Regions from separate parts of the Kocuria sp. SL71 genome, predicted to be linked through region 4. Evidence: riboswitches for the same ligand, from Rfam matches in the RefSeq annotation. Region 4 holds a riboswitch; each other region holds the start of a gene.

Region 1 (7,562 bases), 2.1 Mb from region 4:
CACGGACGGCCCCATTGCTTGCGCGGAGCCTCAGGTCACGTGCACGAACGGGCGGTCCTGCTTGCGCGGCACCGCCCGGCGCAGGACCTCATGCACCGCCGTCGCCGTCTGACCGCGGCCGAGGAGCAGGAAGCGCAGGGAGTTGACCAGGGGCGAGCCGTCGGACCACTCGAGGTAGAGGTGCGACGGCCGCCCCGTCCGGTCCCGGACGGCCAGGGCCACGCCGGCCAGGCAGGTGGGCACCGACGAGCCCTCGGCGCGCAGGACGCGGTGGCCGTCGATCTCGTGGGCGCTCACGCGCAGCCGGTCCTCGAAGTCCGATGGATCGCGCAGGGTCACCTCCACGAACAGGACGCCGTCGGCCGAGGGAAGGCGATGCCATTCGCGCTCGTCGCGCAGCTTTTCGGCCAGGTCGGGGTCGCTGAGCAGGAGCTGCTGGGCCTGGGCCCCTGCTGCGCCCAGCTGGGTGCGCGGCCGGTGCGCGATCAGCCGCACCGTGCGGCCGCGGCAGCTGCGCAGCCAGTCCTGGGAGGTCTCGTCGAAATCGATGCTGCGGATCCGCAGCTCCGAGGCCCGCCAGACCCGCGAGGCGAACGACGCCGCCAGCAGGGCCGCGATGAACACGAGGGCCACGTGGAGGCCATCGGGGCGGCTGATCATGTTGTCGGCGGTCGTGTAGGCGATCACCACGGTGATCGCCGCGAATCCCACGGCGGTGCGTCGGTGCCCCCGCTTTCCGGCCGACAGGGTCGAGGCGAAGGAGGCCGAGAGCATCAGTACCAGCACCCCGGTCGCGTAGGCCCCGCCCTGCGCATCCACGTCGGCGCGGAAGACCGCCGTGACGACCAGGGCGGCAGCCAGGATCGTGAGCACCAGCGGCCGCGGAGCGCGGGTCCACTCGGGCGCCATGCCGTAGCGCGGCAGGTAGCGCGGGATGAGGTTGAGCAGACCGGCCATCGCCGAGGCGCCCGCGAACCACAGGATCAGCACCGTCGACAGGTCGTAGACCGACCCGAAGGTCTCGCCCAGCAGGCTGTGCGCCAGGTAGGCCAGGGCCCGCCCGTTGGCAGCGCCGCCGGGCTCGAAGTCCCCGGCCGGGATCAGGATCGTGCACACCAGCGACGAGGTCAGCAGGAACCCGGCCATGATCAGCGCAGCGGTCGTGAGCAGTCGTCGGGTGCCCTCCACGCGGCCCCGCAAGCCCCGCGAGGTGCGCACCAGAGGCATCACGGAGACCCCGGTCTCGAAGCCGGACAGGCCCAGCGCCAGCTTGGGGAACACCAGTGCAGCCACGGCGACCGCCGCCCAGGGCGAGGAGTGCTGGCTCAGCGCCGCATGCCACCACTGCGCGAATCCGATCTCCTGCGAGCGGGCGATCTGCCACCAGCCCACCGCCAGCACCACGGCGTTGAGGCTCAGATACACGGGGACCAGGACGACGGCCACGCTGATGGCCTCCGAGAACCCGGCCATGAACACCGCGCCCAGCAGCAGGAGCAGCCCGACGGTCACCCAGAACTGCCAGTGATGCGCCTCGGCTGGCACGTGCGGATTCTCGACGATGTGCACGGCGGCATCGGCCGAGGACAGGGTCATGGTGATGACGAAGTCCGTGATCGCGAAGCCGAGCAGGCACAGGACCAGCACCTTGCCGCTCCAGCGCGGCAGCAGCGTCTCGAGCATCCGGATGGAGCCGGCGCCGTGCGGGGAGGCCACCGCCACCCACCGGTAGACCGGCAGCGCGCCGAAGAGTGTGACGGCCACCAGCACCAGGGTGGCCAGCGGGGAGATCAGCCCGGCGGCCAGGATCGCGATGCCGGGCTGATAGCCCAGGGTGGAGAAGTAGTCCACGCCGGACAGGCACATGACCTTCCACCAGGGATGGGTCTTCTCGTCGCGATCGGGTCGGCGATGCGGGGCGCCGTAGGAGGCGGAGGGGGATCCTGCCAGCAGCCAGGCGGTGGCGCGGGAGGGCGGTGCGATCATGGCGTACATGATGCGCCTGTCCCGCTCAAGGCCCCGCCGCCGAGGGCCTCAGGCGGCTGGCAGTTGCCTGTGAGCCGCGATCTGCCGATCAGTCGGGCAGCGGACCCGACCGATCTGGCTCGGGGCCGAGCAGCCCGCCGAAGGCCACCAGGAGCCCGCCCACCGCGAGCACCGCGGCGATCGCCGCGTGCGGCCCGAGCAGCTGCTGCAGCGGCGTCAGGTAATAGGGGTAGAGAGCGGGCAGCACGATCGAGATGCTGTAGGCCACCCCGTATCCGCTGGCCCGGATCTCGTCGGGGAAGCGCTCCGTCAGATAGGCGCCCACCGGCCCGTAGCCGGTCACCGTCGTGACCTGCAGCGCGGCTGCCAGCAGCAGCACCGTGCCGATGCCGGCTCCGAGGGCCCCGGACAGCAGCGCCAGGAGGATGACGGGGGAGACCGCTGCGCAGAGCAGCCCGAAGCCCACGAAGAACCGGCGCCGCCCGATCCGACTGGACAGCGCACCCGCCCCGGCCATGGCCAGCGCGGACACGGCCGTCGCGCCCAGCATGACGAGGGAGACGGTCTGCGGCTCGAGCTGCGGCATGCGCGAGAGCTGGGCGGTCAGGGTGGGCACTGCCATGTAGGTGAGCAGCCACAGCCCGGTCATCAGCACGAGGACCTGCCGCAGCGACCGGCGGCTGCTGCCCCTGACGAGCTGCGCCAGCGGGTGCGCCGAACGGGCCGGGCGCCGGCGCTGCGGAGCCTCCTCGACCATGAGGCGGTAGTAGATCAGCATGGCAGCGGCCAGGGCGGCGCCGAGCAGGAACGGCAGCCGCCAGCCCCAGGCGGCGTACTCGCTCTCGTCCAGCAGCAGCAGGAGGAGGAAGGTGACGGCGGCGATGCTGGCGTTGGCCAGCGGCGACATCGCCATGATCATCCCGCTGAGACGACCGCGTGAGCGCGGGCGCGCCCACTCCATGGCCAGCGGGATCGCCGAGGTGTACTCCCCGCCCAGGAAGATCCCGCCCAGGAGGCGCAGCGCCAGCACCGCCAGGAACGTGCCCGCGCCGAGCACCTCGTGCCCGGGGACCAGGGCGATCAGCAGGGTCGTGAGGCAGATGCCGGCGAGGGCGACCTGGGTGATGAGCACCCGGCCCGCGCGGTCGGCGATCGGACCGAAGATCATGGCCCCGAGCGGGCGGCCCAGCAGGGTGGCCACGAAGATCAGGCCGGCATTGCGCACGATGTCGTGATCGCCGAACAGCTGCGCCGACACCGGAGCCAGGGCGATCACGGGCAGGAAGATGTCGAACTGGTCGACGTAGTTGCCCATGATCCCGCCGCGGATCGCGCGGCGAGTCGGTGCGGGAGGGCGCCCGTCGGAGGATGCGGTCGCGGGGGCGGACAGGGGTGCAGAAGGCATCGAGCTCTCACTTCCTTCGCCGGTATGAACCGGAGCAGGTTCGACGGTCGAAGCCGCGTCAGCTTCCTCTCAGCCCGTGCCCGGGCTCCCGTGTGGGGTCATTCAGCGGTGCAGGTCCCACGACCTGCGCGCCGCACCGTCGATCCTAGCGGTGCGACGGGCTCGCGTGGCCGAGACCCGAGCATGTGAGGCACAGTGAGGGCGTGCCCCTCATCGCCTCCGAGCCCTCGAGCTCCCCGACGCGCCCGGACCCGGGAGCCCGCATGCTCGGCATCGATCTGGCGCGGGCCGTCGCCCTGCTCGGGATGATGGCCACCCACACGATGGACCTGGTGGATGCGGCTGGTGATCCGCAGCCCGTCGGTCTGATCGCGGGCAAGGCGGCAGCCCTGTTCGCGGTGCTGGCTGGGTTCTCCGTCGAGCTGTCCACGCGGCGCTATGGGCGCTGGCGCGAGGCGGCTGCCTCACTGGCGGTGCGCGGCTTGCTGATCGCGATCCTCGGACTCGTGCTGGGATCGCTGTCGAGCTCGATCGCGGTGGTCCTGGTCAACTACGGGGTGCTGTTCCTGCTCGCCCCGCTGGTCCTGCGGCTTCCGGCCCGATGGCTGGCGGCCACGACCGTGCTCTGGCTGGTCGCCTCCCCGGTGGCCTCCCACCTGATCCGCGACGGGCTCGGCCTCCAGCGCGCCGTCGAAGCGCCCGAGCTCTCCCACCTGGCTCAGCCGGGGGAGCTGGCCCTCGGAGTCCTGCTCACCGGCTACTACCCGGTGCTGCAGTGGATGGGCTACCTCCTCGTGGGGCTGCTCCTGGCCCGGCTCGACTGGCGCAGCGCCGCCACGGCCGCCTGGGCAGGGGCCGTCGGCGCCCTGCTGGCCGCTGCGGCCTGGGTGAGCTCGCAGCTGCTGCTGTCCGCAGGCGGGCACGAGGCCCTCGAGCGCGCCGGCTCCGGTCTGTCGCCGCTGGCCTGGGGCTCGCCGTATGCCGCGCAGACCATCGGCAGCCATGGGACCACGCCCACGACCACGTGGTGGTGGCTGGTCACGGTCGGTCCGCACTCGTCGACGACCTTCGACCTGATCTTCACCTCGGGCATCGCGGCGGCGGTCATCGCCGTGTGCGTTCTGATCTGCCTGGCGATAGGGGAGCGCACCCGCCTGCTGATGCCCGTGCTCGCGGCCGGCTCCATGCCGCTGAGCATGTACACGCTGCACGTGATCCTGTCCGAGCTCACAGACCTGTACGTGCTGCAGGTGCTCCTGCTGCTGGGGCTCGCCGCGCTGTGGCGGGCCGGCGGGGAAGGCCCCGGCCCGCTCGAGAGCTTGGTCTCCGGGACCGTGCGGCTGGTCGTGCCGCGGCGCTGAGCCTCCCGGCGCCGCGTGGCCTCAGGCGGACGTCGTCGACTCGCCGGACTCCTCCAGCAGGTGATTCGGCAGCCGATTGCCCTGGGCGCGGCTGCGGATCTCGAGCAGCGTGCGTGCGTGCTGCCACAGCCGCTTATCCGCCTCGGTCACCGGCTCCCAGGCGGGGACGGACACGGAGGTGCCCTCCTCGTCGCGGGCCACCATGACTGTCAGGCAGTTGGTGGTGACCTCCAGCTCGCGGGACTTCGGATCCCCGGAGCGGACCTCCACGGCGATGTGCATGCCCTTGGTCCCGGTGTAGATCAGGCGGGCGTCGACCTCGACCAGATCCCCGATGTGCAGGGGGCGCATGAAGCGGATGCCGCCGGAGAACACGGCCACGGTGTCCCGGCCGCAGTAGCGGGTCGCACAGAGATATGCGGCCTCGTCGATCCATTCCATGACGATGCCGCCGTGGACCTTGCCGCCCCAGTTCACATCGGTGGGGGCGGCCAGGAAGCGCAGGACCTCGCGCTCGCCGGTGCCCTCCGCGCTGAAGTCCTGGCGGGCGATCTCGGCGGTGATCTCCTCGCGGATCGGGATGCGCGAGAGCGCGTAGTCACGGGCCAGCTCCTGCTCCAGGCCCCGCGGCTCGAAGCTCGGCACGGGCGTGGGCTTCCCGCTGCCGTCGACGGCCACGAAGATCGTCAGGCACCGGGCCCGCTCCTCGAGCTCGCCCGTCTTGGGATCGCCCGAGCGCACCACGGTGTTGATGTGCATGGAGGACCGGCCCGTGGTCAGCACCGTGCCGGTCACCTCGACCATCTCGCCGACCTGCACGGGGTACTCGAAGTGGATGTTGCCCACGTAGGCGGTCACGCAGTAGGAGCCCGACCAGGCGGCGGCCGCGGCGAAGGCGGCCTTGTCCACCCACTCCAGGACCCGGCCGGCGTCGACGGTCCCGGAATGCCCCTCATCGGTGGGCGCTGCCAGGAAGCGAAGCGTCACCTCGTGGCGTCGGGAGCGGCTGTCGGCGGGGGCGGGCGGCGTCTGGTCCATGGCGATGAAACTACCGCAGGTGATGCGGCGAGAGCCCCGACCGCGGGGGTCGGGGCTCTCAGCTGCTCTGCGCGGAAGGTAAGGGATTCGAACCCTTGGTGCAGGGTCGCTGCACAACGGTTTTCAAGACCGTCTCCTTCGGCCGCTCGGACAACCTTCCCGTGACGGGTCGGCATGCACCGCCCGCACATCGGCTCATTCTTCCACTGGCATGCGCTGGGAGCCGAATCGACGCGGCGGGCGTCTGCCCGCCTCCGTAGCCTGGGCACGACACACCCCGACGATCGCAGGAGGCCCATCATGCGCGCAGTTGCCGAAGCCGACCACGGAGGGCCCGAGGTCCTGACCGTGACCGATCAGCCCGTCCCCGAGCTCCCCGCCGACGGGATCCGCATCCGCGTCGAGCATGCCGGGATCAACCGCGCCGACGTCCTCCAGAGAACCGGTCATTACAAGGTTCCCGACGGCGGCTCCGCGATCTACGGACTCGAGATCTCCGGCCTCGTGCTCGAAGTCGGCGCCGAGGCCCCGCAGCACGCCCTGTCCGGAGACGTCCTGGTGCCCGGGGCCCGAGTCTGCGCCCTGGTGGACTCGGGAGGCTACGCCGAAGAGGTCGTCGCCCCGGCGGCGAACGTCCTGCCGGTGCCGGATGCCCTGTCCATGACGGATGCCGCCGCGCTGCCCGAGGTGCTGGCCACCGTCTGGTCGAATCTCGTGATGGAGGCCGGTGCTCGGTCCGGGCAGACGCTGCTGCTGCACGGCGGCACGGGCGGCATCGGCACGGCGGCCATACAGATCGCCTGTTCGATCGGCATGCGCGTGATCACCACCGTGAGCTCCGAGGCCAAGGCCGAGTTCGTCCGCGAGCTCGGCGCGGAGGCCATCCGCTACGACCAGGAGGACTTCGTGGGCCGGGTGAAGGAGCTGACCGATGGCCGCGGCCCGGAGGTCATCTTCGACGTCGTCGGCGCCAAGTACCTCGAGCCGAACCTCAACGCGCTGGCGGTGGACGGGACGCTGATCATCATCGGGCTGCAGGGCGGTCGGAAGGCCGAGATCGATCTGGGCTCCTTCATGGTGAAGCGCCAGCATCTCGTGGCCACCACGCTGCGTGCTCGGCCGGCGGATCAGAAGGCTCGGATCATGGCGCAGGTCCACGAGCACGTCTGGCCGCTCGTGGCCTCCGGCCAGATCCGCGCTGTGGTCGACAGGGAGTTCCCGCTCGATCAGGCGGCGCAGGCGCATGAGCACTTCGACTCGGGGATGCACATCGGCAAGATCCTGCTGACCCCGTGATCGATGGCCTGCGGGGCGGCGGCCCGCCCGCGGCGCCCGCCCCGTGAAGCGGATCACCCTCCGGCTTAGACTCCCGGTGACAGGTGCGCGGCCCCGGCCCTCCGGTCGAGGCCGCGCCTTCCCCTCTTCCTCACCAGGAGCCTTCCATGAGCACCACCGTCACACCGCCCGGAGCCGGCGGATCCGGCACCACTGATCCGCGCACCGACCTTCCTCCGGCCGCCGTCGAACCCGAGGTCCTCGAGGCCGAGCAGGCCAAGTGGACCCCGGCCAAGATCGCCCTGTGGGTCGCCATCGCCCTGGTGGGCGGACTGGCCTGGGTCATGCTGGCGATCGTGCGCGGCGAGACCGTCAACGCGATCTGGTTCGTGCTGGCAGCGGTCTGCAGCTACTTCATCGCCTACCGGTTCTACTCCAAGTTCATCGAGCGCAAGCTCGCCCAGCCCGACGACTTCCGCGCCACCCCGGCGGAGTAC
Region 2 (7,562 bases), 540 kb from region 4:
GCAGCAGCCCCTGACTTCGGGCCGCGTTCAACGATCAGAGGCCAGGAGCAGGCTGCACCGGTCGCTTCGGGCAGTGGACCAAGCCCACCTATCATTGAAATATGGGTACGTTCGAATCACCTGCTGGACGGTCGCGCCGGTCGGTCCTCGCGGGGCTGCTGACGGTCCCTTTCGCTGGGCTAGCGAACGGATGTGCACCAATCAGCAGGAACGACGACGAGACTCCGGATGCGCGGATCGCCCTTGTGTACCGCGGCCCGGCGGGGTGCGCAGGATGCTCGGAAACTCTTGCTGAGCGACTGTCGCAATCACCGCTTGGTATGGACGTTGCGTTTATCGGCCCGCATGAAGAATTCCCTCTCGAATCAAGTGCCCTTTCTGGACTCGCTCTCTACGCTCAGCCGGGCGGTGGAGACAATATTCGGCCGCTGCCCAGAGTTTTCCTGCGGATTTCATCCGTGGGGTGAGTGACTTTGTGGCTACCGGCGGTAGCTACCTCGGCATCTGCATGGGTGCATATCTAGCAGGGAGCGAGGGCTTCGGCTTTTTCAGTGAATCCGTCGGGGGGGGGGGAGGTGGGCGTTCCCGACTTCCCTGTGAAAGATAATACGGATGATGTGGTGGCAGTCACGTGGGGCGACACGTTGCGATGGACCTACTTTCAAGAGGGCGCGCGGTTGCCTGGAGACGGCGCTGAGGCCTACGCCCATTACGAGACAGGCGACCTCGCCGCCGCGTGTTATCGGTTTGGCGATGGAAGTGTGGGCTTGATTGGCCCTCACCCGGAGGCGGACCCAACCTGGTTCGAGGACGCCGATCTCTTTGATCAAGACGGCGACGACTGGCGATATGCGCTCCCGCTCGTCAAGCGGATTCTCAGTTGACCGTCGGGACGGCCAAGTGCGACACAATTGGCCCAAGGGGGAGAAACAAAGCCCACTCTTGTCCTCCGAAGGCTCACTCCTCGCAGCACGGAATAGCTCTCTGACCGGCCAGCGACCGGCAACTCCTTGCGCTTCTCGAACCGAGAATTGCCGCGTTCCTGACAAGACTCCGGTCGGGTCGACCGTCGTCGTGGAACTGCCGGAACGACCCGGCGAGGTCGTCCAGGGCATCAGCGTCCGCCGCAGCCTGCGGATCGAGGTGACCGAGGTCGCCCGTCACGTCCCGTCGATGCTCACCCTGTCCGTGGTCGAGGACGATCCGGCGGAGGCCGATGCGCCCGCCCCGGACGCCGCCCAGGGAGAGGAGACATCCCGATGAGCTGGTGGGTCGTCACACTCATCACGATCGCCCTGATCGTCGCAAGCGCCTTCTTCGTCATCGTCGAGTTCGCGCTGTTGGCCGCACGTCGTCACCGGCTCGAGGCGGAGGCCCCGTCGAGTGCCTCCGCCCGCGCCGCCCTGCGCGGCGTCAACGAGCTCACCGTCATGCTCGCCTTCGCCCAGCTGGGGATCACAGCGTGCACCTTCCTGCTGGGGGCGATCACCAAGCCGGCCATCGACTACGCGCTGGCACCCGTGCTGACCAGCTGGGGGATCCCCGCGGTCGTCTCGGGCATCGTCGCGTTCGTGCTCGCCCTCATCGTCGTGACCTTCCTGCACCTCGTCATCGGCGAGATGGCTCCGAAGTCGCGGGCGATCGCGCACCCGGAGACCGCGGCCAAGGCCACCGGGATCACCGCCCGCGCCCTCACCTGGCCCCTGCGGCCGTTCCTGCTGTGGATCAACCGGATCGCCAACCGACTCGTCGCCGCCTCCGGCGTCGAGCCGGTGGAGAAGGCGGCGGCCGGCGGACAGGACGTGGACACCATCCGCGAGCTCGTCAACCGGTCGCGCGCCGCGGGCACGCTGTCGGACGAGTACTCCCAGCCGATCAGCCACGCCCTCGCCCTCGCCCTCACCACCGTGACGGTCGAGGAGATCGTCCGCATGGAGCAGCCGCCCACGTCTGTGCCCCGGACGGCGACGATCGCCGAGGTCCAACGCACCTCCGTGGCCACGGGGCACCTGAGGATTCTGCTGGGGGAGGGGCCGGACTGCCGGGTCGTGCACGTGCGCGACAGTTCTGAGGAGCGACGCGGGCTTTCTTCTGCTTCATCACTCCGGTGAGTGAATCGCATTGTGGGTTTTGTCCGGACAACCGACGACGGATTCGCTCAGTTGAGCGCGAGGAAGAGGCCTCGAACCATTCCACGTCGTGAGTGTCGCGTCCCGCCGAATGGAGGCACTGTCGCCGGAGCGAGCTGCGACTGTGCGTGGCTGGAGTCGTGACTACCGAAGGGCTGCGCGGAGGCGGCGGGCGGCGGCTTCCGGGTCGTCGGCCTGGGTGATCGCCCGGACGACGACGATCCGCTGTGCGCCGGCGTCCAGGACTTGGCGCAGACGCTGCTCGTCGATCCCGCCGATCGCGAACCACGGCTTCGCGGGGTCCTCGTTGGTGACGCGGTCTGCATGGTTGTTCTCCGCATGTGCGACGTCTTCGACGAAGCTCAGTCCGGTGGCCTTACGGCCCGGCTTCGTGGGGGTCTCCCAGATCGGCCCGGTGCAGAAGTAGTCGACGTCCGGGTCGAGCCGTGCCGCCTGGGCCTGCTCGACCGTGTGCGTCGACCGGCCGATGGCGACCTCGTCGCCCAGCAGCTTGCGGGCCTGTGCGGGGGTGAGGTCCTGCTGGCCCACATGGAAGACATCGGTGCCGATGAGGGAGGCGACGTCCGCGCGGTCGTTGACCGCGAAGAGCTTCCCGTGCGCGCGAGCCGCACGAGCGAGGATCTCCAGTGCTGCGAGTTCATCGGCGGTGCCGATCGACTTGTCGCGCAACTGGATGATGTCGACGCCGCCGGCGTACGCGGCGTGGAGGAAGCTCTCCAGATCCCCGGGGCCGGTGCGGGCATCCGTGCACAGGTAGAGGCGAGCAGTGGCGATGCGCGCGGCCCTGGCCTGCGCGCCCTCCCCAGCGGGGGCGTCTGTATGATGGCTCACGATCCACGAGTGTAGTCACGACGATGCACGCACTCGTGGAGATCGCGAACTCTGCGGGAGCCCTACGGGGCTGAGAGGGCCCCAGCGCCGACCGTCGAACCTGATGCGGATCATGCCGCCGAAGGGAAGGATGAGAGCAGTGGAACAGTCGCACCCGGATGCGCACGACTGCGATGTCGTCATCGTGGGTGCCGGCGTCATCGGCCTCTCCACGGCCTGGCGTCTGCGTGAGCGCGGACTGTCCGTCTCGATCGTCGACCCGGACCCGGGAGGAGCGGCCTCCCGTGCCGCGGCGGGGATGATCGCCCCGGCCAGTGAGGTCCAGTACCAGCAGCACGCGCTGTACCCGCTCATGCGCAAGGCCGCGGACGACTACCCGGACTTCATCGCCGGAATCGAGGCGGCCTCGGGCCACGACGTGGGCTACCGCAGGACGGAGACCCTCGTGTGCGCCGGCACCCCAGCGGACCGGCAGGGCCTGGCCGAGCTCCGCGAGCACCAGATCGCGCACGGGATGGAGGTCGACGCGCTCACGGTCCGTGAGGCGCGCGCACTGGAGCCGGCACTGTCTCCCCGGCTGGCGGGAGCGTTCCGTGCGGTGGGCGACCACCAGGTCGACCCGCGCAGGCTGGTGGCGGGTCTGATTGCGGCATTGTCGTCGCGGGAGCATCGCGCGCACGCCACGCTCGTCACGCAGGCGGCTGTCCGGCTGTGTGGCGACGGCGGGGGAGTCGAGCTGGCGGACGGCAGCCGGATCGCCTCGAGGCACACGATCCTCGCGACCGGCCTGCGCAGCGACCTCTTCTCCGGCCTGCCCGCCTCCCCGGCGGCCGTGCTGCGACCGGTGCATGGCGACATCCTCCGCGCGCGGCTGCCGGAGGGCTCCGCGCCGCTCCTCGAGCGCACGATCCGCGGCGTCGTGAACGGAGTGCCGATCTACCTGGTGCCGCGGGCCGACGGCGAGATCGTCATCGGAGCGACCTCGCGCGAGGACGACCTTGCGGGCGCGAGTGCGGGCGGTGTGTACCGACTGCTCCGCGATGCCCAGACGCTCGTCCCTGCGGTCTGCGACCTGGAACTGGTCGAGGTCATGGCCCGTGCTCGGCCGGGCACCCCGGATGACGTGCCGCTGCTGGGGCGACTGCGCGACGGCGACGGCGCGGGCGTGCCCGGCCTCATCCTCGCGACCGGTGGCTTCCGGCACGGGGTGCTCCTCGCACCGCTGCTGGCGGATGCGGCCGCGGCGCTCGTGACCGGGGACTCTCCGGGCACCGACCTCGCAGGCGTTCTGCGCGCCACCGACCCGTACCGCTTCCACACGACAGATTGACACCATGGACACCGCTCAGGAAGGACCTTCCGTGCCCACCCTCACCGTCAACGGGGCCGCGCATCCGATCGAGGATGACGCCTCACTCCTGGACCTCGTCGCCCAGACGATCGACCGACCGCTCACGGCGGACGGCACACCGGCGGACGGCGGGCGCCTGGGCGTCGCCGTCGCCCTCGACTCCGCCGTCGTGCCGCGCAGCCGCTGGCAGGGCACGCGCCTGGTCGACGGCCAGACCGTCGAGATCATCACCGCGATGCAGGGAGGCTGACGACAGTGACGATTGCGACTCAGACGACGGCGGACATCCCCACGGACACCGGGGACTCGCTCACCATCGACGGTGTCGAGCTCACCTCGCGCCTCATCACGGGCACCGGCGGGATCACCTCGCTGAGCGTCCTCGAGGAGGCGCTGCTGGCCTCCGGCACAGAGCTCACCACCGTCGCGATGCGGCGGTACTCGAAGCAGGCCGGCGACTCGCTCTTCGCCCTGCTGGAGCGCAATGACATCCGCATCCTGCCGAACACGGCCGGCTGCTACACCGCGCGCGACGCGCTGCTCACTGCTGAGCTGGGCCGCGAAGCCCTGGAGACGGACTGGGTGAAGCTCGAGGTCATCGCCGACGAGGAGACGCTCCTTCCCGATGCCGTCGAACTCATCGATGCGACGGAACGCCTGGTGGCGGAGGGCTTCAAGGTGTTCGCCTACACCTCCGACGACCCCGTGGTCGCGCAGCGTCTCGAGGAGGTGGGCGCCACCGCGGTCATGCCGCTGGGTGCCCCGATCGGCACCGGGCTGGGCATCCTCAATCCGCACAACATCGAGCTCATCGCCTCCCGCGCGCAGGTGCCGGTGATCCTCGATGCGGGGATCGGGACAGCCTCGGATGCGGCGCTCGCGATGGAGCTGGGCTGCGATGCCGTTCTCCTGGCCAGCGCGGTGACGCGCGCGCAGAACCCGGTCCTCATGGGCCGGGCGATGAAGGCCGCGGTCCAAGCGGGACGGCTGGCCGCGCAGGCGGGGCGGATACCCGCTCGCAGGCATGCGCTGGCGTCATCGCCCGCGGACGGGCTCATCGATCCGATCGCCACGGCGGGGTCGACGGGCGACGCGAGCGCGGCCGTCGGCGGGATCCCGCGCGGTGACTGGCCGGAGGTGGGGCAGCCGTGAACGCCACCGTGCAGTCGAGTGCGCTGCCTCCGCTCGTCGAGCCGGGACCGGAGCTCACGGTCGAGGAGATCGAACGCTACTCCCGCCACCTCACCCTCGAACAGGTGGGGGAGACCGGCCAGCGTAGGCTGAAGAACGCCCGCGTCCTCGTCATCGGAGCCGGGGGACTGGGAGCGCCCATCCTCCACTACCTCGCGGCCGTCGGCGTGGGGACGATCGGAATCGTCGACGACGACCGCGTGAGCGTCTCCAACCTGCAGCGGCAGGTGCTCCACGGAGTCGAGGACGTGGGCGACCTGAAGACGGAATCCGCGGCCCGGGCGATCACCCGCCTCAACCCGCTCGTCACCGTCCAGCAGCACCCGGTGCGGCTGGACGCCCAGAACGCCCGGGACATCGTCGCGGGCTACGACCTCGTCCTGGACGGAGCGGACAACTTCGGAACCCGGTACCTCGTCTCTGACGCGTGCGCGCTGGCCGGCATCCCGTGCGTCTGGGGATCGATCCTGCGGTTCGAGGGCCGTGTGAGCGTCTTCTGGTCCGGTTGCGGTCCCACGTACCGCGACCTCCATCCGGAGCCCCCACCGGCCGGCGAAGTGCCCAGCTGCGCCGAGGGCGGCGTGCTGGGCATGCTGCCGGGAACCATCGGGTCCATCATGGCCGCCGAGACCGTCAAGCTCGTCACCGGGATCGGAAAGCCGCTGCTGGGACGGCTGCTGCTCCACGATGCGCTGGCGATGACGTGGCGGGAGCTGCGCGTGGTCGCGGATCCGGCGGCGCCGCCTGTCACCGAGGTCTCCGACGGCGTCACGCGTGCGGACGGGCATGGTGTGTGCGAGCGGGGTTCCGGCGCGGCGGCGCAGTCGGGAGCGGGACCGGACGCGGCAGGGGCGACGGTTGAGGCACGCGAGCTGGCAGCGATGCTCGATCGTCGCGCTGCAGGCAGCGCGGAGTTCGCCCTTGTCGACGTGCGCGAGGAGTGGGAACGTCGCCTCGTGAGTATCCCGGGCGCGGTTCCCGTCGCCCTCGACGCGCTGCTCGAGCAGGGGATCGAGGCGCTGCCAGTCGAGGCCCGTGGAGTGCCAGTAGTCCTGCACTGCAAGGCGGGAGGTCGCTCGGAGCGTGCGCTCGCGCGGCTCCAGCCCGACTTCGCGAACCGGGAGGAGACGGTGCGGCACCTGGACGGAGGTGTCCTCGCGTGGGTGCGCGACGTCGCACCGCACCTGCCGGAGTACTGAGGGCAGCCGAGTACTGAGCGCTGGCAGGGTGCGCCGGGCCGGTCTGCGCGCCGAGTCCTGGCGGCGCACGACTGTCAGTAGTCTGGCGGAATGCACACGGACTCAGCCATCGACAGGTTCTGGCGGGAGTGCCGTGCGCACCTCCCCGCGTTGCCCGCGGAGACTCCGGAGGCGTGGGCGTTCGGGGCCACCCCGGAGCATGCCGACGGACTCGTGGAGCTCGTGCTGGTGGGCACCAAGAGGGCCACGGCCTCGTCGATGTGGGACTGCGAGCACGTTGGCGAAGCCATCCCGGTACCGGGCGAACTCAGCATCATCCTGGATGGGCGGGACACGCCGCGGGCCCTGATCGAGACGATGACCGTCGACGTCGTTCCCTTCGACGAGGTCACAGCGGACCATGCCTGTGCGGAGGGCGAAGGCGACAGGACGCTAGCTGCCTGGCGCGACATTCACGAGCGCTTCTGGCGTGATCACTCGGAGGACCCACGCGGCTTCGATCCTCAGATGCCGGTCGTCTGCGAGACCTTCCGCGTGCTGTACTCGGTGTGCTGAGACGGTCCAGTTTCACTGCCGCGAACGCCGCGGCAGATTGCCGACTGAGATGTCGGCAGATTGCCGACTGTTGCCTTGGCAGATTGTCGAGTCAACCCTCGGCAGATTGCTGACTGATGGTATCGTCTTATCATGATCGATCAGATTGATCGCAGGCTCCTGCCCGCTATTCGGCAGCGCATCACTGAAACTCCGGTACTGCTTCTGGAGGGGCCCCGGAGCGTGGGGAAGTCGACCTTGCTGACCGAGGTCGCGGCAGCCACCCCGCACGCGCGCGTGTTCGAC
Region 3 (7,562 bases), 2.1 Mb from region 4:
CTCGGTCATGCAGCCCTCTCGGCGCGCATGAACGGGCACAAGGACTTCACGTTCACAGAGCTGATGAAGACGGCGGAGGTGCTCGGGGTCTCGCTCCGGGATCTGCTGCCGGCAGACGAGAAGGAGGCGCATCGATGAGCACGACGACGATGACGACGAACCCGCAGCCACTGAACGAGGCGGATGCGCGCGAGCTGACGAACCAGATCGCAGAAGGACTGGCTGATGTCCACGCGCTGATCGTGCAGGCCTGGGAGGGCCGCGTGTGGGAGCCGCTGGGCTACGAGACGTGGGACGCCTGGATCGATGCGAACTTCCGTGGGCTCCAGCTGCGTCCGCCGCGTGAGCAGCGCGACGAGGTCATTCAGTCCATGCGCGAAGCCGGCATGAGCATGCGGGCGATCTCGCAGGCCACGGATCTGTCGTACAGCACGGTGCAGCGTGTCGCGCCGGCAGGTGACCCAAATGGGTCACCTGAGGAGTCCTCGAACGTCGTGGGTCTGGATGGCAAGTCCTACAAGAAGCCCAAGAAGTCGGTTCCGATGGCGGAGCACGCTGCCGAGTTCGCCGACGTCTCCCTGGACGGGCTCGGGATCCCGATGGTCGATCCCGCAAACCTGCCTGGCGCGGATGCCGATCAGGTGCTCTCCGGGGACGTCTTGGACCCGGAGCCGGACTCCGGTGAGGAGTCGGAGCCGGCGGAGTCTGCCTGGTGGGAGGAGCCGCGACAGGCGCTGCTCGAGGCGGAGTCCCGGTGCGCGGCACTGCTGAAGCAGCGCAAGGCGGAGCCGCGCTTGACTGAGGATCCGCAGGATCCGGGGCCGTCTCAGCTGACGATGGCCGCAGCTCGGACCGTACTGGCAGTCGGCGGCGTGACCGTCGATCTCGGGGTCGAAGACCTCGACGGAGAGTCGCAGGAAGCGCTGCGGAAGGTGCTCTCGACGGTGATGACGTCGCTGGACGGCGTGATCGGTGATCTGGATGAGGCCGAGGATGACAGCTGAGCGCACAGAAAACGATGCGCGCCCGGCGGCATTCGGACGCGCATCACATCAGCTGAAGACGCCTCAAGGGACTGCCGCACGGATAGGTGACATCTGATCTGGCTTGCCCACTGGGCGGCCTGGAAGGATGTGCACCATGCCCGCTCCCTACCCCCAGGAGTTCCGCGAAGACGTCGTGCGAGTGGCCCGGTCCCGTGAAGACGGCATCACCATCGCGCAGAACGCGAAGGACTTCGGAGTCCACGAGATGACGCAGCACAAATGGATCCGCCAAGCCGACATCGACGACGGCAACCGCCCCGGCAGGACCCGGGAGGAATCGACCGAGCTGCGCGAGGCCCGCAAGCAGATCCGGCTGCTCCAGCAGAAGAACGAGGTCCTGCGCCGTGCCGCGGCCTACCTGTCCTAGGCGAACCTGCCGGGAAACGGTTCTACCCGCTCGTGAGTGAGCTCGCCGCTGACGGGATCCCCGTCGCGGTGTCCCTGCGGGTCCTGAAGCTCTCCCGCCAGCCCTACTACCGCTGGCGAAGCCAGCAGGTCACCCAGGCCGAGCTGATCGAGGCATACCACGCCAACGCCCTGGTGGACGCCCATCGCGACGACCCCGAGTACGGCTATCGGTTCCTGGTCGACGAGGCCGCCGAGGCCGGCGAGGTGATGTGCGAGCGGACCGCGTGGAAGATCTGCGGGGACAACCAGTGGTGGTCGGTGTTCGGGAAGAAGCGCGGCAAGAACGGAAAGCGTCCCGGGCCGCCGGTCCACGACGATCTCGTGAAGCGGGACTTCTCCGCCGATGACGTCAACGAACTGTGGCTGACCGACATCACAGAGCACTGGACCGACGAGGGAAAGCTCTACCTCTGCGCCATCAAGGACGTGTTCTCAGCCCGGATCGTCGGCTACTCGATCAGCGACCGTATGAAGGCACGACTGGCGGTGAACGCCCTGGACAACGCCGCTTCCCGCCGCGGTGACGTCGCTGGCTGCATCGTGCATTCGGACCGAGGATCCCAGTTCCGGTCACGCAAATTCGTGCAGACGTTGAACCGTCATCACCTCATCGGGTCGATGGGGAAAGTCGGTGCCGCTGGGGACAACGCCGCGATGGAGTCCTTCTTCGCCCTGCTGCAGAAGAACGTCCTGGACCGGAAGCGGTGGCGGACCCGCGACGAGCTCCGGATCGCCATCATCACCTGGATCGAACGCAAGTATCACCGCCGCCGTCGACAGGCCCGTCTGGGTCGATTGACCCCCATCGAATACGAGACCATCATGAACCCCGCCGTGAGCCTCGCGGCCTGACACCCCAACTGTCACCTATTCGTGCGGCAGTCCCTTGCTGATGAGAACGTCGCCGAGTTGTCGATGTTGTGCGGCTATGACGATGACCTGACGAAACAGGCCACGGCGACGTCGAATCGGATCCGGGGCCTGCTGACTCAGATCCACCCCGGACTGGAGACCGTCATCGGTCCGCACCTGGACCATCCGGCGATGCTGGCTCTATTGGCGAAGTACCCGACGCCCAAAGTCTTGCGTCATGCCGGGAAGCACCGAGTCGAGACGCTGCTGCGCAAGCAGGCACCGTGGGCGTGGAAGCGGTGGGCGACCGCGATCTTCACCGCACTCGACGGGCAGACGGTGGTGGTATCAGGTACCGACGCCGCCGGCCTCGTCCTGCCCCAGCTGGCCGCGTCGTTGGCGCAGACACGATCGTCGCGGGATGAGGTACTGGTGCGCATCGAGGAATTGGTCGAGGCGCATCCGCTTTTCGAACTCCTGACGTCGATGCCGGCAGTCGGCGTCAGGACTGCTGCGAGGATCCTGACTGAGATCGTGGGTAAGGACTTCGAATCAGCCGGACACCTCGCATCGTATGCCGGACTGGCACCGGTGACATGGCGATCGGGAACCTCGATCCGAGCAGATCACTCGTCCCGGCGGGGGAACAAGATCCTCAAACGAGCGTTGTTCCTATCCGCGTTCGCGGCGTTGAAAGACCCGCTGTCGAGGGCGTATTACGACAAGAAACGGGCCGAACATAAGAAGCACAACCAAGCCCTGATCGCGTTAGCGCGCAGGCGCTGCAACGTGCTGTATGCGATGCTGCGCGACGGCTCCTACTTCCATACACCCGAGGTGGCGACCGCCGCCTGAACCGAACCGTAGCGGAGTACCAGATCAGTCCGGGAGCTGGTTCCCAGACCGATCATCCCTGCCTTTCGACTCCTACCGAATATTCTTGAAGAATCTGGCGGCTACCCCTTGACTTAAAACATAGGGGCACCCCCCCAGACCAGCACGGGGATGAATGCGGCCCGAACTATGTCGATCGTGAGGTTGGCCTGGACGACGTCGCGGACGATGGCGCGGTCGCGTCATTAGTGTCGTCAAGGAGAGTGGTCCTGGTAGCGAAGGTGTGGTTCATCACGGGGGCGTCCAGAGATCTCGGCAGGATGTGGGCAGAAACTGCCCTGGAGCGAGGAGACAGCGTCGCGGTGACGGCGCGGGGAGTGGAGCCCCTGGCGGAGCTCGCCGATCGGTTCGGGGAGCGTGTGTTCGTGCGTGCTCTGGACGTGAGGGACCGGAAGGACGTGTTTGCCGCCGTCGCAGAGGTGCGCGAGCGCTTCGGCCGGATTGACATTGCAGTCGGCACGCGGGCTACAGCTACACCGGAGCGATCGAAGAGCTCGACTTCGACGAGGCCAAGGCGAACTTCGACACCAACGTCTTCGGCGCGCCCTGGTTCATGCAGGCAGCGGTGCCGGTCCTGCGGGAGCAGGGCGACGGACACATCACTGGGATAGGTGCGCAGGCGATCCCAACACCAGCCCCCGGCAGCGGCCTATCCGCGCCGGGTGTATCTGTGACGGCGTTCTGGTAGACTCGGGTCGTACCGAGGGGTGTTCCGTCAAGGGGCTGAGATACCACTGGACGTTGTCAGCGTGGTGACCCTAGAACCTGATCCGGATCATGCCGGCGAAGGGACTGGTCTAGCAGGGCTTCTTTCCCTCGCTGGCCTCCACAATGGGAGGTCACAGTGTCTAATGCTGTCGTTCCTGACACTTCCTCATTTCACGCGTACCCAAGGGCTGCGGTCATTTCTGTCCTCATCAAAGACGACCATGTTCTTTTAGTGCGACGTGCGAACCCTCCCGATGCAGGATTCTGGGGTTTCCCGGGTGGGAAGATAGAATTCGAAGAAACAATCACCCGAGCCGCCGAACGCGAACTCCGTGAAGAAACCAGCATCATCGGTAAGGCCACCGGTGTCTTGACCTCCGTTGACGCGTTCAGCCAAGACGAAAACGGACCGTTGGACAGTCATTTCGTGCTCGTCGCCGTGCTCTGCCGGTGGCACTCGGGGCAACCCCACGCTGGCGACGATGCCCTCGAAGCGCGCTGGTTCGCCCTCGACGAAGTCGATGAAGCCCGGGTGACCCTGAGCAAGGATGTCGCGGAGGTCGCTCGGTACGCCGCCGCACAGCAGCAGAAGGAAGGGTGTTCATGACGATCTCCAACGTCCTATCCATCGCAGGAACCGACCCCACCGGTGGGGCAGGCATCCACGCCGATCTCAAAGCCTTCTCAGCGATTGGCACCTACGGCATGGCCGTGATCACCGCGGTCGTGGCGCAGAACACGCGCGGTGTGCGCTCGTTCATGCCCCTTGATCCGTCGTTCGTCGGTGAACAGATCGATGCGGTGTTCGACGATGTGCGTGTCGACGCGGTGAAGATCGGTATGGTCGCCAACGCCGCCATCACCGAAGTCATCGCCGATCGCCTGCACCACCACGAAGCCGAGACCGTGGTCCTGGATCCGGTGATGGTCGCCAAGAGCGGCGACAGGCTGCTGGACGACGATGCGGCGGCGGCCATCCGGGACACCCTCGTGCCGCTGGCCACGGTCATCACCCCGAATCTTCCCGAAGCCGCTGTGCTCCTCGATACCGAGGATGCCACCAATCTGCGGCAGATGGAGGACCAAGCCACCCAGTTGCGTGGACTGGGCTGTCAGTGGACGCTGCTCAAAGGCGGGCACCTCACGAACGAGACGGTCAGTGTCGACTACCTCGCCGGCCCCGACGGGGTCTCCACCTACTCGTCTCCCCGGGTCGAGACCCTCAACGACCACGGCACCGGTTGCACCTTGTCCTCGGCAATCACTGCGCTGCTGCCCGGCCACTCGGTGCCCGAAAGTGTGGACCAGGCGAAAACCTACCTGCAAGGCGCTCTGGTTGCCAGCGGTCGCCTCGACGTCGGCCAGGGGCATGGTCCTTTGCACCATTTCCACCAGTTCTGGCCGCGCGGGTAGGGATGTAGAACAGCCCCGCCTCGTTCCTCGCGTTCGGGGCCAACCACTTCGACTCATGAAAGGAGCCGTGACTATGACGCGAAAGATGTTTCTCGCAGGCCCGTTCAAAGCTCTCGTCGATGCCGACACCCATGTGATGGGCGATGCCGAGATCGACAAGTACACCTCGATCATCGACTTCTTCGAAGCCCAGGGGTGGGATGTGCACTGCGCCCACCGCAGAGAGGGCTGGGGTCGTGAGTTCATGGAACCCAGCGAGTGCACAAGCATCGACTACAGGGAGATCGCCGCCTGTGATGTCTTCGTCGCGTTCCCGGGTGCACCCGCGTCCCCGGGCACGCATATCGAGATCGGGTGGGCCTCAGCCTGGAAGAAGCCCATCGTCTTGCTCCTCGAAGAGGGAGCTGAGTACGCGTTCCTCGTCCGGGGCCTCCCAGCGGTCGCCTACGTTGAGATGATGACTATCGATCCCGAGTAGCCCACCGCGCCACGCATCCTCGCTACGATCGAGCGCGTGCAGGCAGGAGTCGTCAGTGAAGCCTGAGTATCCCGACCTCCACACGCTCTACCTGGATTCACTGCGACAGGTCTACACCGGGTTCGAATACCAGAACAGTCCCCGTGGGCAGGACGAACGCGAAATCATCGGCTTCACCGCGCGCCTGACCAACCCCGCCCGGCGATATTGCTTGGCGCGGTCGCGTCGGCAGAACATCATCTTCAACTACGCCGAAGCACTGTGGTATCTCTCGGGGAAGAACGACCTCGACTTCATCCGCACCTACGCGCCCTCGATGAGCCGGTACAGTCCCGACGGTCTCAGCCTGCCGGGCACGGGGTATGGTCCCAAACTGCTCAGAGACGTCGGCGGCGAGACCGCGATCGAACGAATCGTCAACATCCTCAACGACGATGACCCTGCGAGCAAACGTGCCGTCCTGCAGATCTTTGACGACTCCGAAGACATCTACCGCCGCAACATCGACGTCTCCTGCACGCTAGCTCTCCAGCTATTGCGCCGTGACGACCGTTTGCACATGGTCGCGTTCATGCGCGCCAATGACGCTTACATGGGACTGCTCAACGACACGTTCTCCTTCACGTTCGTCCAAGAATTCCTCGCCTCGATGCTGGGACTGGCTCCGGGCGTGTACATCCACAACGTCGGCTCGATCCACATCTACGAAAAAGACCTCACCAAGGTGGGCAGCCTCCTCGACGGCGATGAGCAGACGATCGTGGAGGAAGCCACCCTACTTCCACGGCTACCCTCGGGAGCGAGCCTGGACCAGGTGCACCAGGTATTGGACTTGGAGCAGTCGATCCGTGCAGACAGGCTCCCAGGCCGCGCACTGGCGGCGTCTGACCTTCCAGAAGCGTGGGTCGACATTGTCCGCCTGTTCTGGATCCACCGGCAGATCCAATGTCAGCGACCAGTCGACCCATCGATGATCGGCGACCTCCACCCCCTCCACCGGGAGCTGGTCGTGAATCGATGGCCCAGCATCGAAAACGCGAGCGTGAGGGCGGTGCAGCAGTGACGACATCATGGACGACTCCGGCAGTATCAGCAGGGTTCGATGCCTACGACGACTATGTCGAAACCCGACTCGCCTACACCCCGCTCGTGAACGACCTCCAGACCGCTTGCGGCCGAGAGGCGGTCGTGCTCGATTACGGGTGCGGCAGCGGAAAAGTCTCACGACGCCTCCTCGACGCCGGAGCCACAGCGCAGGTCATCGGTGTCGACATCAGCACCGACATGGTCGCGCTCGCCCGGTCGCAGACCCCGCAACCGACGGCACGATTCCACACCATCGACAGCGGCCACGTACCCTACCCTGACGCCACATTCGATGCGATCGTGTGCTGCTTCGTGTTCATCAACGTGCCCACACGCGAGGAACTGAGAGCTATCGCCCGCGAACTCGCCCGAGTGCTCACGCCGACCGGCACACTCTTCATCGTCGACAGCAACCCGGCGGCCACAGGAATACCGTTCCCGACCTTCCGCAGTGGCGAGCCCGGCAGACGCTACCGCGACGGAGACGAACGCAGGGTCAGCTTGCAGATCCCCGGCACCGGGGTCCTCGAGCTTGTCGACCGGCACTGGTTCATCAGCACCTACGAGGCGGTGCTGAACGAGGCCGGTTTCACAGTGGACCAGGTCACCGACCGCGGAGCACAATCGGTGGAGGACGTCGGCATGCAGTCGCCCATCGACCATCCACCGTTCATGCA
Region 4 (7,562 bases):
CCGCCGACCATGGTGGGCTCCCAGTCGAAGACCACGCCGTCCTCCTCGGGACCGATCAGCACGGCGTCGCCGGGTCGGGCCTTCTGGCGGAACAGCTCGTCCTCGATGCCGAGCTTGGCGAAGCGGTCGGCCAGGTAGCCCACCGCCTCCTCGTTGTTGAAGTCGGTCTGCAGGACCCACTTCTCGGGCTTCTCGCCGCGCACGTGCCACAGCGGCTCGAGGCCGCGCTCCTCGCGCGTGATCGTGAAGTCGGGGACCCCGACCTTCCCGCCGCGACGGGTGCGCAGCGGCTCGGGCCGCAGCACGGCCGGTGCGGTCTCATCCGGAGCCTCGGCCTCGCGGCCCTGCTCGACGAGCTCGCCCATGGCGTAGCCCAGCAGGCTCATCCCCTCGTGCGAGGCCGTGGAGACCTCGAAGACGCGGTAGCCGCGCTCCTCCAGGTCCGGGCGCACGAATTCGGCCAGCTCGCGGGCATCGGGGACATCGATCTTGTTGAGCACCACCAGGCGGGGGCGCTCCAGCAGCGGGATGGAGCGGCCGCCGTCGAGCTTGCCGTCGATCGCGTAGGCGGCCAGCTCGGCCTCGAGCGCCTCCAGATCGGAGATCGGGTCGCGGTTGGGCTCGAGGGTGGCGCAGTCGATGACGTGCACCAGGGCGGCGCAGCGCTCCACGTGGCGCAGGAACTCGAGGCCCAGGCCCTTGCCCTCGGACGCGCCGGGGATCAGGCCGGGGACGTCGGCGACGGTGTAGCGGTACTGCCCGGCCTCGACCACGCCCAGGTTGGGGACCAGGGTCGTGAACGGGTAGTCGGCGATCTTGGGCCGCGCCTTGGACATGGCCGCGATCAGCGAGGACTTTCCGGCCGACGGGTAGCCCACCAGCGCGATGTCCGCCAGGGACTTGACCTCGAGCACGATGTCCCGGGCGTCGCCGGGAAGGCCCAGCAGCGCGAAGCCGGGGGCCTTGCGCTTGGGAGAGGCCAGGGCCGCGTTGCCCAGCCCGCCCTGACCGCCTGCGGCGGCCACGAACTCGGAGCCGACGCCGACCAGATCCGCCAGGACCTCACCGTCGCGGTCCTTCACGACAGTGCCGTCCGGGACCGAGAGGATCAGGTCCTCGCCCTTGAACCCGTTGCGGTCATCGCCCATGCCCGGGCCGCCGTTGGGCGCCGAGCGGTGCGGGGAGCGGTGATACGGCAGCAGCGTGGTGGACTGGCCGTCGACCCGCAGGATCACGGAGCCGCCGTCGCCTCCGTGGCCGCCGTCCGGTCCGCCCAGCGGCTTGAACTTCTCGCGTCGGACGGACACGCAGCCGTGGCCGCCGTTGCCGCCCGCTGCGTGGAGGACCACTCGGTCGACGAACTCGGCCATGGTCTCCCTTCCTTGCCGGGCGTCCCGCGCCGGCAGCTGATCGGCGCCTGAGGGCGCCGAGATGTGCGTTCCGCCAGGCGTTCAGCCGGCGGGGTCCTGAAACGGAAGAGAGGGCGGGCGCACGTGGCACCCACCCTCTGACTCCTCATGGTGAGCGTGACGCGGATGATCCCGCGTCGAGCGACCGCTGCAGCACCCCCTCAGGGTCGCTGCAGCGGTCGCCGGGTCACTCAGCCGCTGCGAGGACGTTGACGACCTTGCGGCCGCGCTTGGTCCCGAAGGCCACCTGGCCGGTGGCCAGGGCGAACAGGGTGTCGTCCTTGCCGCGGCCCACGTTCTCACCGGGGTGGAAGTGGGTGCCGCGCTGACGCACGATGATCGAGCCGGCGTTGACGGACTCGCCGCCGAAGCGCTTGACGCCCAGGTACTGGGCGTTGGAGTCGCGGCCGTTGCGGGTGGAGCTTGCGCCCTTCTTATGTGCCATGGCTGCTGCCTGCTTTCGCTAGTCGGTCCGGTTCGAGCCGCGGAGGCTCGGGCGGACCCATGGAGTGTGGAGAGGGTGACCGGGTCGGTCAGGCCTTGATGTCGGTGACCTTCACGGTGGTCAGCTCAGAACGGTGACCCTGGCGCTTCTTGTAGCCGGTCTTGTTCTTGTACTTCATGATGCGGATCTTGGGGCCGCGGAGGTTCTCGACGACCTCGGCCGTGACCTTGACGCCCGAGAGCTTCTCGGCCTCGGAGGTCACCTTGTCGCCGTCGACGAGCAGGAGCGCGGGGAGCTCGAGGGTGCTGCCAGTCTCACCGGCGACACGGTCGAGGGTCACGAGGTCGCCGACGGCAACCTTCTCCTGGCGGCCGCCTGCGCGGACAATCGCGTAAACCACGGGGAACTCACTTCTCTCGAGTAGAAATCACTGTCTGGGGGCGCAGACGCTCCTGCCTGACTGACGACGCCGAGATCACCGTGGCGTCGGCCTGCCAGTGGGATGGAGACAGTACGGCCGACGCGGCTTCTCAGCGGTCAGGAGCTGCACCCGGGTGTGCCTTCCGAAGTCCCGCACTCATGACATGGACGGTGTCGCGAGGGGTCATGCGGCATGGCACTGAACAAGCAGATTACTCCATCGTCACCGCTGCGGACAAGGACATCGCCCCCGCGCGAGTCGTCATCCGGGTCACGCCCCGAGCATCCCGCGCAGGGCCGGTGCCAGGTGGTGCCCGTGGTGCACCGGACCGCTGCCCCGCCCCACCTCGAGCTCCTCGGCATGCTCGAGCGCTCCGCGCAGCCAGCCCCGCGCCGCCTCCACGGACTCCGGGAGACGCCCCGAGCGCGCCGCCAGCACGGCGATCGCGCTCGAGAGGGAGCAGCCCGTGCCGTGGGTGCAGCTCGTGTCGATCCGCGCTGCGTCCCACTGCGCCACCGGCTCCTCCTGCCCTGGCGCGACCAGCGCATCAGGGGTGCGCTCCCCCGGCAGGTGCCCGCCCTTGACGAGCACGGCCACGCCGAGCTGATCTGCAAGGCGCCGTCCCTGCTCGAGGGCCTCGGGCCAGTCCTGCGCCGGCGCCCGGTCCAGCAGGGAGGCGAGCTCCGTGAGATTCGGCGTCACCAGGTCGGCGGAGCCCAGCAGCTCCAGGACGGCGCCGAGCGCCTCGGACTCCAGCAGCGTCCCACCGGCGGTGGCGACCATGACGGGATCGATGACGCACAGCGGCGGCTTCTGCTCCTGCAGCCACTGCCCCACGACCTCGACCGCACCGGCGCTGCCCAGCATGCCGATCTTCACGGCATCCACGACGACGTCGTCGGAGACGGCCAGCAGCTGATCTCTCAGCACCTCCGGCGGCGGCGTGTGGATCGAGCGCACACCGCAGGTGTTCTGCGCGATGACAGCGGTGACCGCACCCATGCCGTAGCCGCCCAGGACGCTGATGGTCTTCAGATCCGCATGCAGACCGGCGCCGCCGGTCGGATCGGTGCCGGCGATCGACAGGACGCGCGGGACGGCGCGCGTGCTGGTCGTGCTCCAGGTCGTCGAGCTCATCGCTGCATCTCCCGCCGGTAGGTCTGCGCCGCCAGGCGCGGATCGGCAGCCGCGCAGATCCCGGAGACCACGGCCACGCCGTCGGCACCTGCGGCCATCAGCCCCGCGACGTCCTCCGGCCGGATCCCGCCGATGGCCACAGCAGGCAGGGGGCTCAGAGCTCGCGCCCGGGCGAAGCCGTCGATGCCCAGCGGCTGCGGGGCGTCGGGCTTGGTCTCCGTGGCCCGCACCGCGCCGATGCCCAGATAGTCCACCGTTGCCGGGGGCAGCGCCACTGCGGCGGCGATCTCGTCCTGCGAGGCGGCGGAGAGGCCGATGATCGCCTCCGGGCCGCACAGGCGCCGGGCGTCCTCCGGGGGCAGATCCGACTGGCCGATGTGGACGCCGTCGCAGGCGATCCCCCGGGCGCGTGCGGCCAGGTGGCACTCCACGCGATCGTCCACGACCACCGGGGCCGCGCCGTCGACGGCCGACACGACGGCCTCGAGCAGCTCGAGCAGCTCGCGTCCGGAGGCATCCTTGGCCCGGACCTGGATCATGCTCGCCCCGCCCTCGACAGCCAGCCGCGCGACCTCGGGGACGCTGCGAGGCCGGCTGAGCTGGGGGTCGGTGACGTGGTAGAGCGACAGTGCGGCGGGGTCGAATCGGGGGCTCATCGCCCGGCCTCCTCTGCCTGACCCGCCCCGGCGGCGGCACCGTCCGCGGCGCTCGGTGCGCCGGCCGCCTCCGCCTCGACGCGGCACCGTTCGGCGACGTCCTCGGGGCGCAGCCCGGCCAGGGCGTCGAGCAGATGCACGGCGAAGGACCCCGGGCCCTGGCAGCGATCGGCGGCGTCCTCGGCCGCCAGTCCCCAGACCAGGCTCCCGGCCGCGGCGGCGTCGGCGGGGTCCTGCGCGACGGCAGCGAAGGCCGCGATCACGGAGCCCAGGGCGCACCCTCCGCCCACCACCTGGGTCAGCAGCTCGTGACCGTGCGGCACTCGCAGCGTCCCCGACGCGGAGACGATCAGATCGACGGGCCCGGAGATGGCCACGGCATCGGCGCAACCGGTCGACACGAGCTGCCGAGCGGCCTGCACCGCGGCCTCCGGGGCATCCGTCGTGTCGACGCCGCGGCCCCCGGCCCCTCCGGTCAGAGCCAGGACCTCCGAGGGGTTGCCGCGGATCACCGCGGGACGGGACTCCAGCAGCTCGGCGGCAAGGGCGGTGCGGATCGGCAGCGAACCGATCGCCACCGGGTCCAGCACCCAGTGTCGGCCTCCGGCCTGCCGGGCGGCAGCGGCCTCGCGCATGGCGCCGCGCTGCTCGGGATCGGGAGTGCCCAGATTGATCAGCATGCCGTCGGCGATCTCGGCGAACGGCCCGGCCTCCCCCTGGATGTCCGTCATGGCCGGAGCGGCGCCGAGGGCCAGCAGGGCGTTGGCGGTGAAGTTGGAGACCACCGTGTTGGTCAGGCACTGCACCAGGGGGCGCGTGCTGCGCAGCTGCTCGAGCAGCTGGGCCATCCGGGCCGAGACCGGCCCGGAGGCGTCGTGCGATGGATTCAGGGTGCGACTGTGCGTCATGGCGACAATCCCTCCGCTAGTGCGAACTAGTTCAGGTTCGACGGGTGTGCTCTCAGCCGCCTGCTCGGGCGGCACCCCGTGTCGTGCCTGCCCAGTCTACGCCTTATCCGACTGCCCGGGCGAAGGCGACGACGGCCGCCTCCCCTTCTCGGGGAGACGGCCGTCATGCGATCGGGTCGTCCCGTCGGCGCCGGCCGATCACCGGCGCCGACTGCGCTCAGGAGCGCTCGAGCTCACCCTGCGAGGCGTCCCCGCCATCCTGCGCCGGACCCGCCTGGGGTGCGGCCTCCGGGGCGCTGGCGCGGCGCGAGCGGCGCGGGCGACGGCGCGGACCGGCGGCACCGGGCTCGCGCTCGCCCAGCGAGCTGGCCAGCGACTCGAGCTGCGAGCCGGACGAGCCCCGGCGCCCAGCGCCTCGGCGGCGCTCTGGCCCTGCGGCAGCTCGATGACCTCGCCGTTGATCGTCACCTGCGAGGCTCCCTCGGAGGTCGAGACCACCGAGGCGCTGCCTGCGGTCACGGTCGGCGAGGCGGCCGGAGCCGCAGGAGCCGACTGCGGGACCGCGGGCGTGCCCGCCGGAGCCGCCGCACGACGCGAGCGACGCGCCCGCTGGCGCATCGGGGCGGCCTGCTCCGCGTCCGCATCGCGCACCGTCGCCGTGCCCTGAGCGGCCGGGGCCGTCGGTGCGGCCGAGGCCTGGACCGGCTCCGGCGCCGCCTGGGCAGCGGCCGCGGTGCGGCTGCGACGCTTCTGCTGAGCGGCAGCCGCCTGCTCGCCCTGGGAAGCACCCTGGGCCGCCTCCTGCGACTCGGCTCGCGCCGTGCGCGATCGCCGCTCACGTCGTCCCTGGGGGCCCTGAGCGGCGTCCCGGCGCTTCGGCTCCGATGCCTCTCGCGGCATGGACTCGCCGTCGGCCTCCTTCTCCGGGGCCGGCTGATCCGCCGCGTCCTCGCGCGGGGCGCTCGCCTCGGGAGCCTCGCCGGAGGCCGCACGGATGCGCGCCTCGATCAGGGAGCGGGTCTCGTCCTCGGAGCGGGCCCCGGACTGCGCCTCGGACCGGCCGCGGCCGCCACGGCCGGAGGATCGCTCACCGCGCTGCCGGCGCTGCCCGGAGCGGCCGTCCGACTCACCGCGGCCCCGCTCTGCCTGGGCGCCGGTGTCCTGGCCCTGCCCCGGATCGGCCTGCGGGGGAGTCCTGCCGGTCGCTCTGGGCCTGGTCGCTGCGGTCCTGATCGTTCTGGTCCTGCGGGGCCTGGCCGTCCTGACCGCGGCCGCGCGAGCGCTTGCCGCGGCGCTTGCGACGACGCTTGCCGCTCTCGCGGGAGTCCTGGGACTCCTGCGGGCGCTGGCCCTGGGACTCCTGGTCCCCGGCGGACTCGCTCGCAGAGGCTGCCTCCGTCCGCTCTCCTGCCGAGGCGGAGGAGTCGGTGTCGTGGCCGCTGGCCGAGGCGATCGCGGCCAGGGCGCTTCGGGTGGCCTGTGCGCGCTTGGCCTGCTCCGGATCCTCGGCGCGCGGACGCTGCTCGTCCTGAGCGCCCGGGAGACGACGGCTGCGCTTGCGGTCGTTGCGACCCTGCCGGTTGTCCGAGGAGCCCGAGCTGCGGCCCTTGAGCGGGTGATCGTGGACGACCACGCCGCGGCCGTCGCAGGCCTCGCAGTCCTCCGAGAAGACCTCGAGCAGGCCGGTGCCCATGCGCTTGCGGGTCATCTGCACGAGCCCCAGCGAGGTGACCTCGGCGACCTGGTGCTTGGTGCGGTCGCGACCCAGGCACTCGACCAGGCGCCGCAGCACGAGGTCGCGGTTGGCCTCGAGCACCATGTCGATGAAGTCGATGACCACGATGCCGCCGATATCGCGCAGGCGCAGCTGCCGCACGATCTCCTCGGCCGCCTCGAGGTTGTTCTTGGTGACGGTCTCCTCGAGATTGCCGCCGGAGCCGGTGAACTTGCCCGTGTTGACGTCGACGACGGTCATGGCCTCGGTGCGGTCGATCACCAGGGAGCCGCCCGAGGGCAGCATGACCTTGCGCTCCAGTGCCTTGAAGATCTGATCGTCCACCCGGTAGTGGGCGAAGAGATCCTCGTCCCTCTCCCAGCGGTGGACGCGGTCCAGCAGGTCAGGTGCCACGTAGGTCACGTAGGCCTCGATGCCGTCCCAGGCCTCCTGGCCCTGGACGTGCATGGCGGTGAAATCCTCGTTGAAGACGTCGCGCACGGTCTTGATGGTCAGATCCGGCTCGGCGTACAGCAGCTCCGGCGCAAGCGTCTTGCCCTGGGCCGCCTTCTCCTGGATCTGCTCCCACTGGGTGCGCAGGCGGTTGATGTCGTTGGTCAGCTCCTCCTCCGAAGCCCCCTCGGCGGCGGTGCGCACGATGACGCCCGCACCCTCCGGGAGGTGGTCCTTGAGGATCTTCTTCAGCCGCTGGCGCTCGACGTCGGGCAGCTTGCGGGAGATGCCGGTCATCGAGCCGCCGGGCACGAACACGAGGTAGCGCCCCGGCAGGGAGATCTGGCTGGTCAGGCGCGCGCCCTTGTGCCCCACCGGGTCCTTGGTGGCCTGCACCAGCACCGGGTCTCCGGGCTTCA

What was found. A riboswitch is a leader RNA that binds a small molecule or an ion and turns the genes downstream of it on or off. The one in region 4 is predicted to bind thiamine pyrophosphate.
Region 1: another riboswitch for thiamine pyrophosphate. It lies ahead of OVA15_RS12960 (MFS transporter); the one in region 4 lies ahead of thiM (hydroxyethylthiazole kinase).
Region 2: another riboswitch for thiamine pyrophosphate. It lies ahead of thiO (glycine oxidase ThiO); the one in region 4 lies ahead of thiM (hydroxyethylthiazole kinase).
Region 3: another riboswitch for thiamine pyrophosphate. It lies ahead of OVA15_RS12665 (NUDIX hydrolase); the one in region 4 lies ahead of thiM (hydroxyethylthiazole kinase).

What each region holds. Positions count from the first base shown of each region.
Region 1 is NZ_JAPPRE010000001.1:2,842,961-2,850,522, forward strand. It holds gene OVA15_RS12955 (amino acid transporter) at 31-1,995, opposite strand; gene OVA15_RS12960 (MFS transporter) at 2,075-3,391, opposite strand; TPP riboswitch at 3,386-3,493, opposite strand; gene OVA15_RS12965 (heparan-alpha-glucosaminide N-acetyltransferase domain-containing protein) at 3,595-4,752, shown strand; gene OVA15_RS12970 (acyl-CoA thioesterase) at 4,774-5,790, opposite strand; tRNA gene OVA15_RS12975 (tRNA-Ser) at 5,863-5,950, opposite strand; gene OVA15_RS12980 (NAD(P)H-quinone oxidoreductase) at 6,091-7,086, shown strand; gene OVA15_RS12985 (carbon starvation CstA family protein) at 7,233-7,562, shown strand, end outside.
Region 2 is NZ_JAPPRE010000001.1:156,491-164,052, forward strand. It holds gene OVA15_RS13330 (BPL-N domain-containing protein) at 455-607, shown strand; gene OVA15_RS00705 (hypothetical protein) at 576-884, shown strand; gene OVA15_RS00710 (hypothetical protein) at 1,075-1,263, shown strand; gene OVA15_RS00715 (CNNM domain-containing protein) at 1,260-2,111, shown strand; gene thiE (thiamine phosphate synthase) at 2,274-2,981, opposite strand; TPP riboswitch at 3,025-3,125, shown strand; gene thiO (glycine oxidase ThiO) at 3,112-4,311, shown strand; gene thiS (sulfur carrier protein ThiS) at 4,343-4,582, shown strand; gene OVA15_RS00735 (thiazole synthase) at 4,579-5,484, shown strand; gene moeB (molybdopterin-synthase adenylyltransferase MoeB) at 5,481-6,722, shown strand; gene OVA15_RS00745 (ASCH domain-containing protein) at 6,813-7,277, shown strand; gene OVA15_RS00750 (ATP-binding protein) at 7,410-7,562, shown strand, end outside.
Region 3 is NZ_JAPPRE010000001.1:2,773,502-2,781,063, forward strand. It holds gene OVA15_RS12645 (helix-turn-helix domain-containing protein) at 1-138, shown strand, start outside; gene OVA15_RS12650 (hypothetical protein) at 135-1,004, shown strand; one part of gene OVA15_RS12655 (IS3 family transposase) at 1,141-1,410, shown strand; one part of gene OVA15_RS12655 (IS3 family transposase) at 1,413-2,306, shown strand; partial or broken gene OVA15_RS12660 (IS110 family transposase) at 2,340-3,161, shown strand; gene OVA15_RS13500 (SDR family NAD(P)-dependent oxidoreductase) at 3,422-3,811, shown strand; TPP riboswitch at 3,894-4,010, shown strand; gene OVA15_RS12665 (NUDIX hydrolase) at 4,045-4,515, shown strand; gene thiD (bifunctional hydroxymethylpyrimidine kinase/phosphomethylpyrimidine kinase) at 4,512-5,321, shown strand; gene OVA15_RS12675 (nucleoside 2-deoxyribosyltransferase) at 5,395-5,799, shown strand; gene OVA15_RS12680 (thymidylate synthase) at 5,855-6,862, shown strand; gene OVA15_RS12685 (class I SAM-dependent methyltransferase) at 6,817-7,562, shown strand, end outside.
Region 4 is NZ_JAPPRE010000001.1:700,885-708,446, reverse strand. It holds gene obgE (GTPase ObgE) at 1-1,370, opposite strand, end outside; gene rpmA (50S ribosomal protein L27) at 1,597-1,854, opposite strand; gene rplU (50S ribosomal protein L21) at 1,943-2,254, opposite strand; gene thiD (bifunctional hydroxymethylpyrimidine kinase/phosphomethylpyrimidine kinase) at 2,546-3,412, opposite strand; gene thiE (thiamine phosphate synthase) at 3,409-4,068, opposite strand; gene thiM (hydroxyethylthiazole kinase) at 4,065-4,976, opposite strand; TPP riboswitch at 4,967-5,065, opposite strand; gene OVA15_RS03290 (hypothetical protein) at 5,175-5,876, opposite strand; partial or broken gene OVA15_RS13390 (Rne/Rng family ribonuclease) at 6,519-7,562, opposite strand, start outside.